2 regions of the Paenibacillus sp. FSL R10-2736 genome follow, and region 2 is predicted to be linked to the other one. Evidence: riboswitches for the same ligand, from Rfam matches in the RefSeq annotation. Region 2 holds a riboswitch; the other holds the start of a gene.
What was found. Region 2 has a riboswitch for thiamine pyrophosphate ahead of NSQ73_RS32430 (ABC transporter substrate-binding protein). Riboswitches for the same ligand answer to the same signal wherever they lie in the genome.
Positions count from the first base shown of each region.

Region 1 (7,842 bases), 360 kb from region 2:
CAGCATGGGACAGCAGGGAAATAGCTATAGGAGACTTGCCTTTTTACAGCGACCTGCTCAATCTGTAGGAATTACGGATATCATGCGAAATCCGCATGCTGCAGAATTTAGGACCGCACATAGAGCAGAAATGAGCTTGCTTCGCCCCCTCCGCAGGAAGCGTCTCATCATGATACTCCAGCGCCCTTTCCGGGTCCAGAGAGAGATGGAACTGGTCTCGCCAGCGAAACTCGAACCGCGCCTTGGACAGCGCATTATCCCTGTCCTGTGCACCCGGATGCCCCTTGGCGAGGTCTGCGGCATGTGCAGCGATCTTGTAGGTAATGACTCCCTCGCGCACGTCATTCTTGTTAGGCAGACCTAAATGCTCCTTGGGTGTAACGTAACACAGCATAGCCGTCCCGAGCCAGCCGATCATCGCCGCCCCGATGGCTGAAGTGATATGATCATAACCGGGTGCAATATCGGTAGTGAGCGGACCCAGGGTGTAAAAAGGGGCTTCCCGGCAAATCTCGAGCTGCTTGTCCATATTCTCCTTAATCTTGTGCATCGGCACATGCCCCGGACCCTCAACCATTACCTGAACATCGTGCTTCCAGGCCAGCGCTGTCAGCTCTCCCAGCGTCTCCAGCTCAGCGAATTGAGCTTCGTCATTGGCATCTGCAATAGAACCCGGACGAAGTCCGTCCCCCAGAGAGAAGGCCACATCATACGTCTTCATAATCTCACATATAGCTTCGAAGTGTGTGTACAGAAAGTTCTCCTGCTGATGGGCAAGGCACCATGCGGCCATAATCGAGCCGCCCCGTGATACGATTCCCGTCATTCTTCCGGCAGTCAGCGGAATATAGCGCTGTAGCACCCCGGCATGAATGGTAAAGTAATCGACCCCCTGCTCCGCCTGCTCAATCAGCGTGTCGCGATAGAGCTCCCAGGTTAAATCCTCGGCTATGCCGTTCACCTTTTCGAGCGCCTGGTATAAGGGCACCGTGCCGACAGGCACAGGAGAATTGCGTATAATCCATTCACGGGTGGTATGAATCTTGGAGCCGGTGGAGAGGTCCATGATGGTGTCGGCCCCCCAGCGGGTTGCCCACCGCATCTTCTCCACTTCCTCTTCAATAGAAGAAGACACCGCAGAATTTCCGATGTTCGCATTGATCTTAACCAGGAAGTTACGGCCAATAATCATCGGCTCGCTCTCGGGATGATTGATGTTGGCCGGAATAATGGCCCGTCCGGCGGCTACCTCATCCCTTACGAATTCCGGCCGGGTATTCTCGCGGATCGCGATATACTCCATTTCCGAAGTAATGATCCCTTGCCGCGCATAATGCAGCTGGGTAACATTGCGGCCCGCATGTGCCCGCAGGGGACTCCGCTGCAGCCCTGGATAAGCCTCTGCGGGCGGCCCGCCCCTGCGGATTCCATTATCCTCCGGCTGCACAGCTCTTCCGGTGTATTCCTCCGAATCGCCACGCTCCGCAATCCAGCATAAACGGTGCGGCGGCAGCCCCCTCCGAATGTCAGCCTCTTGCGCAGCATCGGTGTAAATTCCGCTTGTGTCATAGACACGCAGCGGTTCGTTCTCCTCTTCCCCGGCAACGCCCTCGGTTCTGCTGAGGCTGATCTCCCGCATCGGAACCTGAATATCCGGGCGCGAGCCCTCTACATACACTTTGCGGCTTGCAGGAAATCGGGAAAGGTCCACCTCTTCGTTCTTCATCATTTCTGGCATTCTAATCTCCTCCTCTTCGCTCTATAAGCCAATCAGATAAGATTTCACGCAGCAGACTGAGCCGAAGAATCATGTATAGCACAAGGTATATGAATTCTTGCAAGTCAAAAAGCCGCTCCACCTGGAGCGGCTTTATCAAAGGAACAGCCCAATAAGACTGTATTCAAAAAAAGGTCCGACTCCACTTTCCTACGCTGGTATGATCCAGATCAGGTTCAAGGGTCCGGAAATTCACTTTTCCCGTCTCAGCCTATTCAGGCTCCCCTAGTGGGTATCTTATCTAATTAAATACATTCTACTGGTATAGGATTTTTTTGTAAACCCGTAAATAACAAGAACCTTCTCCGGTTATTTATCGAGCGATTCGCTCCAGTCATGCACCATCGTGCCTTCCAGGAACTTCTCGGCATCCATGGCGGCCATACAGCCGGTTCCGGCTGCCGATATGGCTTGACGGTAACGCGTATCCTGCACGTCGCCGCAAGCGAATACGCCGGGAATATTCGTCTCTGTGGTGCCCGGGTTAACCACTATATAGCCATTGGCATCGGTGTTAATCTGCCCGCCTAAGAAAGCGGTATTCGGTGTATGTCCGATAGCGACAAATACACCATCCGCTTCCACCAGCTCGGTAAGTCCCGTCTCATTGTTAAGGACGGTGATGCCCTTAACTCCGGTATCGCCGACGGTTACCTCAAGCGGCGTGCGGTTCAGTGCCCATGACACCTTGCTGTTGTCGCGTGCGCGGTCCTGCATGATCTTCGAAGCACGCAGCTCCGGACGGCGGTGAACCAGCGTTACGCTGGAAGCAAAGCGGGTCAGGAAGCTGGCTTCCTCCATCGCGGAATCGCCGCCGCCGACCACGACAATCTTTTTGTTTCGGAAAAAGAATCCGTCACAGGTCGCACAGGTGCTGACCCCGCGTCCTACATTCTCCTGCTCACCCGGGATACCCAGGTATCTGGCGGAGGCGCCGGTCGAAATAATGACCGACTCCGCTTCCAGTACACCCATTCCGTCTACAGTCACCTTGAACGGACGCTGAGAGAAGTCAACCGACTCCACCCAGCCATTCTTGAATTCAGCGCCGAAGCGTTCGGCCTGCTTACGCATGTTGTCCATCAGATCAGGACCCAGAATCCCTTCAGGGAAGCCTGGAAAGTTCTCCACTTCTGTCGTCGTTGTCAGCTGTCCTCCCGGCTGCAAGCCTTCAATTACGAGCGGGCTCAGGTTCGCGCGCGCCAGATAAATCGCGGCAGTCAGCCCGGCCGGGCCTGTTCCGATTACAATCGTTTTGTACATTACATTGGCCTCCTTACAAGTAGGTTTGTATTTACAAGTGGAAACGGCTTTATCGTCCTTTTATTAGGACGGTACCGTTTCAGCGAGAAATATAAGGATAAGTTATCGTGTGAAACATATAAATTCTCATATTTGAACAAAAGGGTTCAAATATTGTTGGTGGACGGCGACAAGCCGTCCGTTCCCGGCAGCATGCCCTGGGTATCGCATTCACTGTCGATCCGCCGTGCATAGCGGCTTACCATGGAGACCGAGACGCCGTAACGCTGTGCCGCCTCGCGGAAGGTGACCGGACGCCCGTGCAGCCTGGCAGTCAGATACTCCAGTGCCGCACACCAGCCGCCGTCATTGCGGAATAACGGTACATCCGGATACAGGCTGCCGATGAACTGCTTCCAGATAAACTCTGCATCCTTCTTCTGCACAGCATCATATCTCCGGTCCATCATGGCCACCGTATGATCGATAATCCGCTGCCAGTCTTCCTTCCATTCAGCCGGGCCCTTGGGGCTGGAGGCCGCTTGCAACGGCTCTTCCTCAGGAGCTGCAGCTTCTTCCAGATTCTCTCCAATCAGCCGCTGCAGGCTGAACAGCGCCGCCTCCTGCAGCCGGTCCTCCTGGAGCGGCTGATGCTCCAGAACTCCGCGCAGTACCTCGGACATCTCCTCATCCTCAATCCAGCGCAGGGCTTCGGTCACCTGCAGCTTCGTGGAGGAATCGCCGTAGCGCAGCGCCCAGAAGAACGAGGCGCGCAGCAGCGGATTGTTCCGTACTTCTTCGGTGAACTTGCCTGTATTCCCCTTCCACTGCTTAAGCTGCTCCTGGAAAGGCAATTGGTAATTATAGCTGACAGCAGGCATAGGTCTGTCTTCTCCCCGGGCTTGCTGGAGCTGGGACAGGAAGAATGCCGGCACGGCAGACTCAGGGTCCAGCTTCGCAGCCTGTCTCCAGCAGCGCAGCGCTTCAGTGTAGAGGCCGCTGTTGCTGGCCGCTGCTGCGCAGTAATGATACAGGCCGGCGTCTCCGGCGACCTCTTCATCCTTCAGCAGACGCCGGAAGTGGCTGTATGCTGCAGTATGTCTGCCCAGGATGCCCATCGTCGTGGCCATTTTGAATACATGCTCCTGATGAAAAGGCACAGTGGCTTCAAGCATGCCCAGCAGAGAATCCAACTGCTCCTTGTCACCTGCATACTGCAGGAAGATCGCCATATTGCAGAGCGCATGCAGATTACCGGGGTCCTGCTTCAGCACCTCGTTCAGGCATTCCTTCGCTTTGGCAAACCGGCCCATATAGAAATAAGCGAGGGCCAGGTTATTATGCGCAGCCAGAAAGTCCGGCGAGGTCGCAATAATCTCTTCCAGCAGCTCTACGGCCTGGGGAAACTTGCCCTCCTCCAGCAGACTGCGGGCCCGGTCATGCTCGACCACACCCTCACGGCTGCGGATCCGCACAAGCGGAGCAGGACGGTTCAGCTCATATTGCAGCAGCTCCATCAGCTCTTCGGATTCGGCCATGAACTCGCCGCTGGCATCCTCCTCCAGATACGTGACCAGCGAACGCTCCGCCTCTTCAAAGCTTTCCATATTGGCGTAATTATTAGCCATATAGAAATGACATTCGGTCATTGCGGGATCAATCTTCTCCAGTACATGGGTCAGAATCTCATTAGATGCTGTGTAATTACCCATCTCAGATAATATACCCGCCATGTTGCAATGATTCACCGGATTATCCGGCTCATATTCAACAGCTTTGCGAAAATTCTTTAATGCCTTATCATATTGAAAGCGGTCAAGCGACCGTACGGCTCTTTCAAAGAAAAAATTGGCATCCAGAGTGACCGGAATCACATTACCGCTGTCCGTATCATTCTCTGAAGTTTTCTCAATCATGGAAGCAAGGCACCTCCCTTTGTAAGCTTCCCTAGCCTAACGAAAAATAGGAGAGCGGCATCAAATATATACCCATACTCCCTGTCTTAAGTGTTCTTTTCGTTTCCATTTATGGACTTGGCTGTCTTCTTCACACAGTATACCACATGTGGTAGTGAGATTCTCAACCTGGGAGGAGAGTTAAGGGGAGGTAAACGCTTGAAAAGTTGCTGCTGCAGCATAACTGTAAAAAAGAAACGCAGGGACTATATCCCCGCGTCTCTAAATAGCTTGTCTATGGAACCGCCTTCGATGATAATACGTGTGGCTTCTGCCAGCATAGGTGCAACAGAGAGCACCGAGAATCTGCTGGAATGCTCATCCGGCAGCGCAATAGAATCCGTGACGACAATTTCGTCGATATTGGGATGATCCATCCGCTCCAGCGCATCTCCGGAGAACAGCCCGTGCGTGGCACAGACGATGCTGTTCCGGGCCCCGCGCTCCTTCAGCCCTTCTACCACATTGACGATCGTGGTCCCCGTATCAATAAGATCCTCAATAATAATCGGCGTTCTTCCCTCAACGTCTCCGATGACATGGGTAATCACCGATTCGTTATGAGCCGGACGTTTCTTGATCATGATGGCAAACGGAGAGTCCAGCCGGCTGGCCAGCTTCTCAGCCATGGAGGCGCGGCCCGCGTCGGGTGATACGACTACCAGATCGGAGAGGCCTTTGATCTTCAAATAGCCGCTGATCAGATCAAGCGCAGTCAGATGATCCACGGGAATGTTGAAGAATCCCTGGATAGCCGCTGCATGCAGGTCAATAGTTATCACGCGGGTAGCTCCTGCAGTGGTCAGCACATCGGCAACCATTTTGGCCGAGATCGGCTCACGCGGCGCAGATTTGCGCTCCTGCCGGGCATACCCGTAATAAGGAACGATAATATTCACTGTTCTTGCCGATGCGCGTTTGGCAGCGTCGATCATGACCAGCAATTCTACAAACAGCTCGTTAATCGGATGAGCCAGGGATTGCACCAAAAATACGTCGCAGTTCCGGATGCTCTCTTCATAATGCACATAAATCTCGCCGCTCTTGAAACGTGTCAGCTTAATCAGGCCCAGCGGTGCGCCAAGGCGCTCCGCAATATCAGCGGCCAGCTTCGGATTCGACGAACCGGAAAAAATACGTAATTGATGATGCATAGTACCCTCCTGGGATTATAATTTAAACTTCGAACGCAAGTGGAAACGGCTTTGCCGTCCTTGTATGGACGGTACCGTTTCAGCGAGAAATAGAAGGATAATATATAGCGCGAAGCCTATACATTCTTATATTTGGACGGATGTGCGGCGGCGTCCTTCGAACACAGCCAGTTCACGGAAGCCCGTGCGCCACAGCATTTCCCGCGCCTCCTGTAAGCCGTCTCCCAGCTTCAGAGGGTCATGGGCGTCTGAGCCCACGGTGAGCGGAATGCCCAGGGCATACGCCTGCTGAAGCACATGCTCAGCCGGGAACATCTCGGCGCAAGGCTTAGTGAGTCCCGAAGCATTCAGCTCCATCGCGATTCCGCTGCCGGATATAACCTTGAGCGTCTCCAGCTCCAGTGCTCTGGCCTCGGCTCTTCCTTCCGGAGTCTGCGGCCCGTAACCGAACCTTTTGATGACATCCATATGTCCTATAATATCATATAATCCCGATAACGCCGACTTCTGCACTGCATCATAATATCGGCGGTAGACGCTCATCACGTCCTGGCCTTCCCAGCCATGGGTCTGCCGGTGGTCCGTAATATCCCATTCCCCGAGAAAATGCACCGACCCGATCAGATAGTCCCACGGATAGGGTGCTAAAAGCTCGCGGATCTGCTCTTCATATCCTTCGATATAATCCGCTTCAAGCCCCACCCGCAGCTCAATCGTTCCGCGGTAGCGCTCCTTCAGCGTAAGACATTCCTCCACATAACGCGGAAGCTCCGCAAGCGGCATAGCCATCTCGGGATAATAGTGCTCCGGATCTACATGGATAAGCGGCAGATGATCGGACAGTCCAAGCTGCTGCAGCCCGAGCGCTATGCCGCGCTGCACATACTCTTCAAGCTTCCCTACGGCATGGCCGCAGCGCTCATGGTGGGTATGGTAATCAATACGCATGCTGAACCTTCCTCCTAGTCCCGGCGAGGCCGTTCATGGCGGGCACTCAGCTCTTCCAGAATCTCATCCAGCGGAAGCTTCCGCTCCTGCAGCAGGACCAGTAAATGATAGATCAGATCGCTGACTTCAAGGCGAAGCTCGGCATTATCTTTATTTTTGGCGGCGATAATGGTTTCGGAGGCTTCTTCGCCGACCTTCTTGAGAATCTTGTCGACGCCCTTATCAAACAGATAAGTAGTGTACGCCCCTTCCGGACGGTTCACTTCCCGCTCGGCAATTACGCGCTCCAGCTCACCCAGTACAGCAAAGCGGTCATGGCCTGCTGCTGCCGAGTTAACTGTACCTCCAGCTGCTTCAGCTGTTGCCGGTGAATCGAGGGGAATCTCGCGGAAGAAGCAGCTGTTCTCACCCGTATGGCAGGCCGGTCCTTCCGGCACAACTTTCACCAGTAGCGTATCGCTGTCACAATCGTAATGGATGGAGGTGATGGCCTGGGTATTGCCCGAGGTTCCGCCCTTATGCCAGAGCTCACTACGCGAACGGCTCCAGAACCAGGTCTGGCCGCTCTCAAGTGACAGCCGTAGTGACTCCGGATTCATATAGGCGAACATTAATACTTCCAGGGTACGGGCATCCTGCACCACTGCCGGCAGCAGGCCGGATTCATTCCAGCGGATGCCTGACAATGCCTCCTGCTGGCTCTGCGCTATATCTTTCTTGTCCTCGCTCATCGGATCTCTACCCCTCTTTGCTTCAGATCAGCCTT
Region 1 is NZ_JBBOBN010000002.1:632,567-640,408, reverse strand. It holds gene thiC (phosphomethylpyrimidine synthase ThiC) at 44-1,738, opposite strand; TPP riboswitch at 1,908-2,014, opposite strand; gene trxB (thioredoxin-disulfide reductase) at 2,087-3,040, opposite strand; gene NSQ73_RS31005 (tetratricopeptide repeat protein) at 3,187-4,935, opposite strand; gene NSQ73_RS31000 (ribose-phosphate diphosphokinase) at 5,181-6,128, opposite strand; gene hisJ (histidinol-phosphatase HisJ) at 6,255-7,076, opposite strand; gene hisIE (bifunctional phosphoribosyl-AMP cyclohydrolase/phosphoribosyl-ATP diphosphatase HisIE) at 7,091-7,807, opposite strand; gene hisF (imidazole glycerol phosphate synthase subunit HisF) at 7,804-7,842, opposite strand, start outside.
Region 1: another riboswitch for thiamine pyrophosphate. It lies ahead of thiC (phosphomethylpyrimidine synthase ThiC); the one in region 2 lies ahead of NSQ73_RS32430 (ABC transporter substrate-binding protein).

Region 2 (7,842 bases):
ATTACTTGGGGGATATGCGCTGGTGGTGATTTTCACGGTCGCCTACCGCCAGCTCTACTGGACAGAGGGCAAGACCTACTCGGCCTGGCTGGGACTGCAAATGCTGCTGATCGCAGTGTTATGTATAGTGTACAGCCCTTTCAATTTCTATATGGGCTTCTTTACAAGCAATTTTGTCGGCTGGTATACCGATCTGCGCAGGTTCAAACGGGCCTTTGCTGTGTTCACGATGATGGTTGTCGGTCTGGCACTGCTGTCTTTTAGCAAAATGTACGGTACAGAATGGCTATTCCTGTTTCCCTTTGTCATGATGATGCTGATTACTCCTTTTGGGATCCGCTCTATGAACCGCCGGCGGATGCTGGAGAAGGAGCTGGACCAGGCCAATGAGGTTATCAAGGAGATGGTCAAACGTGAGGAGCGGATGCGCATTGCCCGGGATCTGCATGACACAATGGGCCATACCCTGTCGCTGATTACGCTGAAGAGCCAGCTGGTTGAGAAGCTGGTTGAGAAGAATCCCGAACGGGCGCAGGCGGAAGCGCGGGAGATTCAGCGCACTTCACGTGCTGCGCTGCGGCAGGTGCGGGAGCTGGTCTCGGAGATGCGCGCGGTCTCTGTTGCCGAAGAGCTGGCCGAGGCCGGGGAGATGCTGCGCAGCGCGGAGATTCGGCTTGAAGTGGACGGAGATGCAGCGCTTCCGGGCGTATCTGATCTGACGCAGAATATTCTCAGCCTCTGCATCAAGGAGGCCATCACGAATATTGTGAAGCACAGCGGTGCGAACCTGTGCCGGATTGGCATCGGGATGACGGCTGGGGAGGTGCGGATCACGGTGGAGGATAACGGAGTTGGCGCCGGGCTGCAGGACAGGGGAGCTGAGGGGGCGGCGCAGCGCCGGGACGGCAACGGAATGAAAGGGATGGCGGAGCGGCTGGCCCTGATTGACGGTTCTCTGACCCTGGGCCCGGGAACGGGCAGTAGCATAGGGTCAGGAACAGGAACTGGGACAGGGGCAGGAACATTGTTAACTGTGGTGACGCCAAGAGTAGTTAAGGATAGAAAGGACGGGGAAACGGCATGATCAGCATCGTAATTGCCGAGGATCAGCGGCTGCTGCGCGGAGCGATGGCTTCACTGCTCGATTTGGAGGATGATATCGAAGTGGCCGGGGAAGCCGGAGACGGGGCAGAGGCACTGGCCCTGATTGAACGCCTTCAGCCGGATGTATGTCTGATGGATATTGAGATGCCGCTGATGAGCGGTCTTGAGGTTGCGGAGATCCTGAAATCGCGGGGCTGTGCCACCAAAATCATCATCCTGACGACCTTCGCCCGTCCCGGCTATTTCGAGCGGGGCGTGAAGGCCGGGATTCTGGGCTATCTGCTGAAGGATGAGCCGGTGGACAAGCTGGCGGAGGCGATCCGCCGGGTGATGGGCGGGCACCGGGAGGTGTCCCCCGAGCTGGTCTTCGGCAGCCTGCGGGAAGAGAACCCGCTGTCGGAACGGGAGCGGGAGATTCTGAAGCTGGCCGGCGCGGGCCGGAGTGCCGGGGAGATCGCCTCGGCACTGCATCTCTCCTATGGTACCGTCCGCAATTACATCTCGGAGATTCTCGGCAAGCTGGAAGTGAAGAGCCGGATTGAAGCGGTGCGACTGGCTGAGGAGAAGGGCTGGATGTAGGCCGGGGCATTGGATGTAACGGGTTAAATTGTAGATGGCCTGGATGAACGGTGGAGCCGGATTTACTGCCAGTTCTGTTGTACTTTGTACAGCAGAACTCTGCAAAGATGGAGTTTTTGGACGAATATTCAGAAATCTGTTGTACGAAATACAGCAGAATGGGATTTATCTCAGAATATTGGGAATTCTGTTGCACCAAATGCAATCACTGGGACAATTGAGCATCTTAAACTCACGCTGAATAGGCAATATGTTGTACGTAATGCAACTCTGGTACCCCTATAATAGGGTGTTTGGGAGAATTGTTGTACGAAATACAGCAATTCTCCCGCTAAGCCGCTTGGAGAAGGAGAAATGCTGCCTTTTGTACAACAATCTTGGATCAGGGGCCGGGATAAGGAGGGGAATGTTGTATTTAGTGTAGTGCAGGATTTCTCCCAAACTCCACGAAAATGTGACTCCCCACCGCAAACGGCAGGTCATCGGAAAATGTGAATAGCTAGGTTCAGCTTATATGGGCCGAATAGCGGCGACTCACGTCAGAGGCTCTTAGCCTGCTCCTCGCGCATCCACAGCGAGAGCTGGCGCTTGAGCTGCAGGAACTCCGGCGCATCGGTGATTTCATCGCGGCGCGGACGCGGGAACGGCACATCTACGGTATGCAGGACGGAGCCGGGACGTCCGGAGAAGACATAGATGCGGCTGGAGAGCAGCAGCGCTTCTTCGATGTTGTGGGTGATGAACAGCACGGAGCGGCGGTTCTCCTCCCACAGCTCCAGCAGCCAGCGCTGCATCTGCTCGCGCGTCAGCGCATCGAGCGCGCTGAACGGCTCGTCGAGCAGCATCAGCTCCTGCGGAGCGAGCATGGCCCGCAGGAAGGCGGCCCGCTGCTGCATGCCGCCGGACAGCATATGCGGATAAGCGCGCTCGAATCCGCCCAGGCCGACCTTGGCCAGCCAGTGGCGCGCGGCTTCGCGCGCCTCCGCTTGCGGCGCGCCCTGCAGCTCGGCGCCGAGCAGGACATTGTCCAGTGTGCTGCGCCACGGGAACAGCGCGGGCTGCTGCGGCATATAGCTGATCTTGCCGCGCTGCCCGGTAACCGGGATGCCGTCCATGCTGACGGTTCCGGCGTCCGGCAGCGTCAGGCCGCCGATAATATGGAACAGGGTGCTTTTGCCGCAGCCGGAAGGACCGACAATCGATACGAATTCCTGCGGCTCTACCGTCAGCGACACCTGATCCAGCACAGGCGTCTCCCGGCGGCGGTGCGTGAACGATTTGGAGACGCTGCTGACTTCAAGCGCAGGCGGTGTGCTTCTGGCCTCGTCAAGGCTGCTGCCGGGGACGTCCTTCTTGAGCTGTACGGTATTCGTGAGTGGAGACACTTCGGTCAGCTCCTTCTATATAGAATTTTTGTACTTAAGGCTTTATCTCAAACGTGCTCAGTATAGCGTGTATTGTTACCCTGTGCGTGTTAAGCTTCCTTGCGCGGTTTCCAGCGCACGAGCCATTTCTCCAGCAGGGCAATCAGCGCGAACAGTACCAGACTCAGCAGCACGATAATGACAATGGCCACGAACATCCGGTCCGTGCGGTAAGAGGCCTTCTGCAGCAGCATATAATAGCCGATCCCTTTGTCCGCTCCAATCCACTCGGCAACCACTGCGCCCATGACGGCATAGGTCGCGGAGATTTTGAGCCCTGAGAACAGGGAGGGCAGGGAGCCGGGAAGCTCCAGCTTGGTGAAGATCTGCCAGTTGCTTGCGCCGGCCATTTTCATATAGTTCAACATTACCCGGTCGCTTTGCGCCAGCCCGCCCATGGCCGCTACGGCAACCGGGAAGAAGCAGACGAGGGTGATCAGGACGATTTTGGGCAGCAGGCCGAAGCCGAACCAGATAATCAGCAGCGGTCCAAGGGCAATGGAAGGCACATTCTGGCTGAGGATCAGCAGCGGGTAGAGCGCTCTTTTGAGCCAGGGCAGCAGATGGAGCAGCAGAGCCACAATGAGGCCGATGCCGGTGCCGACCGGGAAGCCGATCAGGGTCAGCCGCAGCGTTGCGGCCGTATGCGCCCAGATCCCGGAGGCGTTGCCGCGTGATTCACGCGCGATATCGGACGGGCTCGGCAGCTGCCAGGCCGGGATATGGAACACCGATACCGCAATTTGCCATGCGCCCAGAAAAAAGATGACCGCCACAAGGGGCGGCCAGATTTGTCTCCAGGTGCTTTTCACGGCCGGTATTTCTCCGTCAGCTTGTCCATGCTGATGCCGCTGGGATTATGGGCGATCTTGATCTGGGAGATCACGCTCGGGCTGCCGGAGGCAATCAGTGCCTCATGCATCTGACGTACAACTTCCAGCAGCTCCGTGAGCTCGCCTTCCATGGTAGTATCAAGCGGATTCACCTGATGCTTGACCCCCGACTTTTGAATTACCTCAATCGCAGTGTCCACGTAAGGGATCGAATCCTCATTGTTTGGAGTCTTGGGAATTACCTGAATGCTAAGCAGTGTATTAGCCATTTATTATTCATTCCTCTCATGTAAGTTAGTGTCAGTACTATTCCACTCGGTGTTATGGGCCTTCCGGCAAAAATTCATTCGTAAATGTACTTGCGGCATCGAGCGGTTTGTCCAGCAGCTTCAGGCCGTACATCCACTCGGCATAATTCTGCCAGATTTCAAGCTTCTGCTCCCCCCAGCGGGCGGCATCGTCCTTGTATTTCGGGCTGAGCCATTTCTGGCTGGCCAGCACCAGCTCGGGATCAAGATCAGGCACGGCATCAGACAGGACCGTGGCCGCTTCTTCCGGATGATCGATCGCGTATTGGTAACCTTTCGACGTAGCTTTGAGGAAAGCCTTCACCACTTCCGGATGCTCGGCGATTTCCTTCTCACTGGTGGTCAGCACCGGTGTGTAGTAATCCAGCTGCGGCGCATAATCCTTCAGGTACAGCATATCCAGCGGCTCGCCGCGCAGCTCGGCTTCGATCCCGGTCCAGGCGTAGAAGATCCAGGCGAAGTCGATATCGCGTTTCACCGCAGTGAAGAAGTCAGCTTCACCGATGTTCACCAATTTAACTTTGGAGACGTCTCCGCCATCGGGGTCCATAATGGCTTTCATGGCTGCTTCTTCCGCAGGAGAGCCCCAGCCTCCGTAGGTTTTGCCTTCAAAGTCTTTCGGCGTCTTAATGTTGCGGTCCTTCGGAGCGGCAAAGCCGGAGGTATTATGCTGAATGATAGCGGCGATGGAGACGAGCGGCACATCCTGCAGACGGGCCAGGGTGAGCGCCTCCTGTGCACTGATGCCAAACTGTGCTTCACCGGAAGTAACCATGGTGTCAGATCCGGCTGCACCCGGCTGCACGATCTCCACGTCAAGACCTTCCTCAGCGTAATATCCCAGCTCCTTGGCGGTATACAGGCCGGTGTGATTCGTGTTCGGCGTCCAGTCCAGCGCAATCTTAACCTGAGTCAGCTCTTTAGGCGCGTCGGCGGTACTGGCGGCTGCGGTTGCTTCAGGTGCAGCGGTGCTATTCCCGGCGGCAGGTGTACTGCCTCCGGCATTGCTGCCCGGGTTGACGTTCCCGTTGCCGCATCCGGCCATCACGAGCACAAGCATAGAGCTGAGCAGCAGCGGTAAAACTTTTTTGACTCCCATTTCTCTTCTCTCTCCTTCCAGCAATCCCTAGTCTTCCAAAATTCAGAGTAACCCATACCAAAAAGCGCCCCGGAGACCGGGACGCCAGTTACTTGCGCAAGGTGAGTTCAACTTCAGGCCCATGAAGGGGCTCGGGGTTGAATGAAGATTCCTACGCTGGCATTATCCAGATCAGGTATAAGGGTCAGTATCTTGTGGGATACAATCTCAGCCGGCCAATTCCAGCACCCCTGGTTCTATGAAGTTCACGGGTATTGCTATGTTCTTACGGTGTATTATAGACGCCAGCTTCCTGGTTGTCCAGCCTCCCCGTTCTAATCTTCGAGCTTTAGCGGCAGAATCCAGGGGCCTTTGAGCAGGAATTGAGGCTCCGACATTCTAAAACGCAGCGTATCCGCGCCGGGCTCTGCATCCAGAAGAAGAGTCTTCAAGATTCTTGGGAATGTCTCGGTATCCTGCCAGCCGTATGAATATTTGTCCCCAGAACCCGGGTAGCGGATGAAGAAATGCGTCAGTGACTTTGCCGCTTCGGGATCAAAATTCATATCCACATCAACGCTGACAGCCGTCCCGCTGCTGCGCTCAATGCGGGTGAATTCTACCGGGTAACCGGCGATCTCAGCGGTAATGTGGAGAGGCGCACTCTCCCCGCTGGCGGGCAGCGGCAGAACGACCTCCCGGGAGAGTGCCTTCCGTTCCGCTATTTCGATGTAAGGGATGACGACCCTGTAAGACTGTTCTTCAGCTGATGCCAATTCCCGGAACGAGAACTCCGACGGGTAGACCATGGTTGAAGGAGGTTCAACCTTCGCTTTGACTCCCTCTGCATTCTCGACATACAGGCCATTCCAGGATACCAGCGGCTCCAGTGAATAAGAATGGACGGCGGAGAACGAATCTGGAAGGGCCGGAACTAATTCAACGCGGACAAGTCCGTCATCCAGACGAACCGGAAAAGCCGTAATCCGCACTTCCTGGTGCACATCGCTTGCGCCTAAATGCTGCAGATCATCGGCGGTCACCGGTGCTTGAAGCACCAGTGGCCCGACTGCTGCTCCATGGATATACAAAGTAACCGGTTCAGCGGTTTCAAGCTCCAAATTTCCGGGAAGTGCAGTGCTGTAGCTTGCATACCAGTCTCCGGATGCAGAAGACCGCATATTGGAAGTAAAGGTATAACGGTCCCCTCCGATGTCTGCCTGAAATTCAGTAATGACGGGAGTCTGCTGTCCCCGCAGCGTAATGGTCCCGCTGTTCTCCTGCAGAAGTACGGCATTGACTGTCAGCTCTCCCTTGCCTGCGGTAACTGTGTAGGGCTTCTCCAGAACATAAAGCTGACTGCCCGGGCTGCTCTCCAGAACAGTGCCGAAGCCGGGCAGGAAGCTAAGGGCATGCTTTAGACCTGCCTGGGCGTCAGGGGAGAACGCCAGCAGGCCTGCGGCCATAAGGATCGCGGCCGCCGCCGCTCCAATAGCTGCCCGCCGCCGCGGCTTGCGGACAGCAGCAGGCAGTTCAGGCGCCGGTTCAGTCTGAATAAGGTCGAGGGTACGGCTCTTGATCCGCTCAAGCGAAGCAATCTCTTCTTTAGACCCGGGTACCGGGCTGGACTCAGGCTCCGACAGTAATCCGTCCAGTGCAAGTTCAGCCTCGCTGAATTCCAGAAGATCGAGCTGATCAAATATGCTTTTCTCGCCGCTGTTCATATCCTTTACCATGACCCGAGTTCCCCCTTTCCATCTTCGCCAGTCAGATGTATAGCCTGCTTCAGCATTGTCCGGCAGCGGTACAGACGGCTCTCGACAGCTTTTTTACTGAAGCCAAAGGCCGCAGCCAGTTCATCCAGACTCTCGTATAGGTAATACCTGCGCAGAAACAGGCTGCGGTCCGGTTCACGGAGCTGCCCGATATAGCGGAGCAATTCCCCCGTTGCCTCACGTTGTAGAAATTCCTGTTCGGTGTTGGTCCCGCTCTGCATGTTCAGTGCTGCTTCGTTCAGCGTCCTGCCAAGTCCCGGCTGCAATTTACGCCTCAGATCCAGCGCCTTGTATTTTGCGAGCAGGAATATCCAGGTGCGGAAGGAAGCGCGTGACGGGTCGTAACGTCCGATATTGATCCAGGCCGCCAGAAACACATCGCTGACACATTCCTCGGCATCCTCTGCACTCCCGCAGCCGGCCAGAATACGCTGGACCAGTCTGTGCACATCGGGTCCGTAGAAGTCGATGGCATCCGCGAGAGCTTGCTTATCTTTAGTTCTGAACCGGCCGGGCCAGTCCAGGCTGTCATGATCATTACGCGTCATAGGAACCTCCGGCATTTCTTTTCATGAGTAACCTACTAAGAAGTCGTATATGTATTACTACGCATGCCGGCGGCAAGATCACTCAGAAGAATTGTGAAGTGAATAATAAAAAAAGCCGCCGTCACCGGCAGCCCCTCAATCCTTATCATAGAACCGCTTCTTACGGCGGCTGCGTATTCCGTTCCACGCCTCC
Region 2 is NZ_JBBOBN010000002.1:989,789-997,630, forward strand. It holds gene NSQ73_RS32405 (sensor histidine kinase) at 1-1,084, shown strand, start outside; gene NSQ73_RS32410 (response regulator transcription factor) at 1,081-1,683, shown strand; gene NSQ73_RS32415 (ABC transporter ATP-binding protein) at 2,223-3,068, opposite strand; gene NSQ73_RS32420 (ABC transporter permease) at 3,158-3,919, opposite strand; gene NSQ73_RS32425 (thiamine-binding protein) at 3,916-4,209, opposite strand; gene NSQ73_RS32430 (ABC transporter substrate-binding protein) at 4,262-5,347, opposite strand; TPP riboswitch at 5,479-5,589, opposite strand; gene NSQ73_RS32435 (hypothetical protein) at 5,662-7,062, opposite strand; gene NSQ73_RS32440 (sigma-70 family RNA polymerase sigma factor) at 7,056-7,649, opposite strand; gene NSQ73_RS32445 (hypothetical protein) at 7,785-7,842, opposite strand, start outside.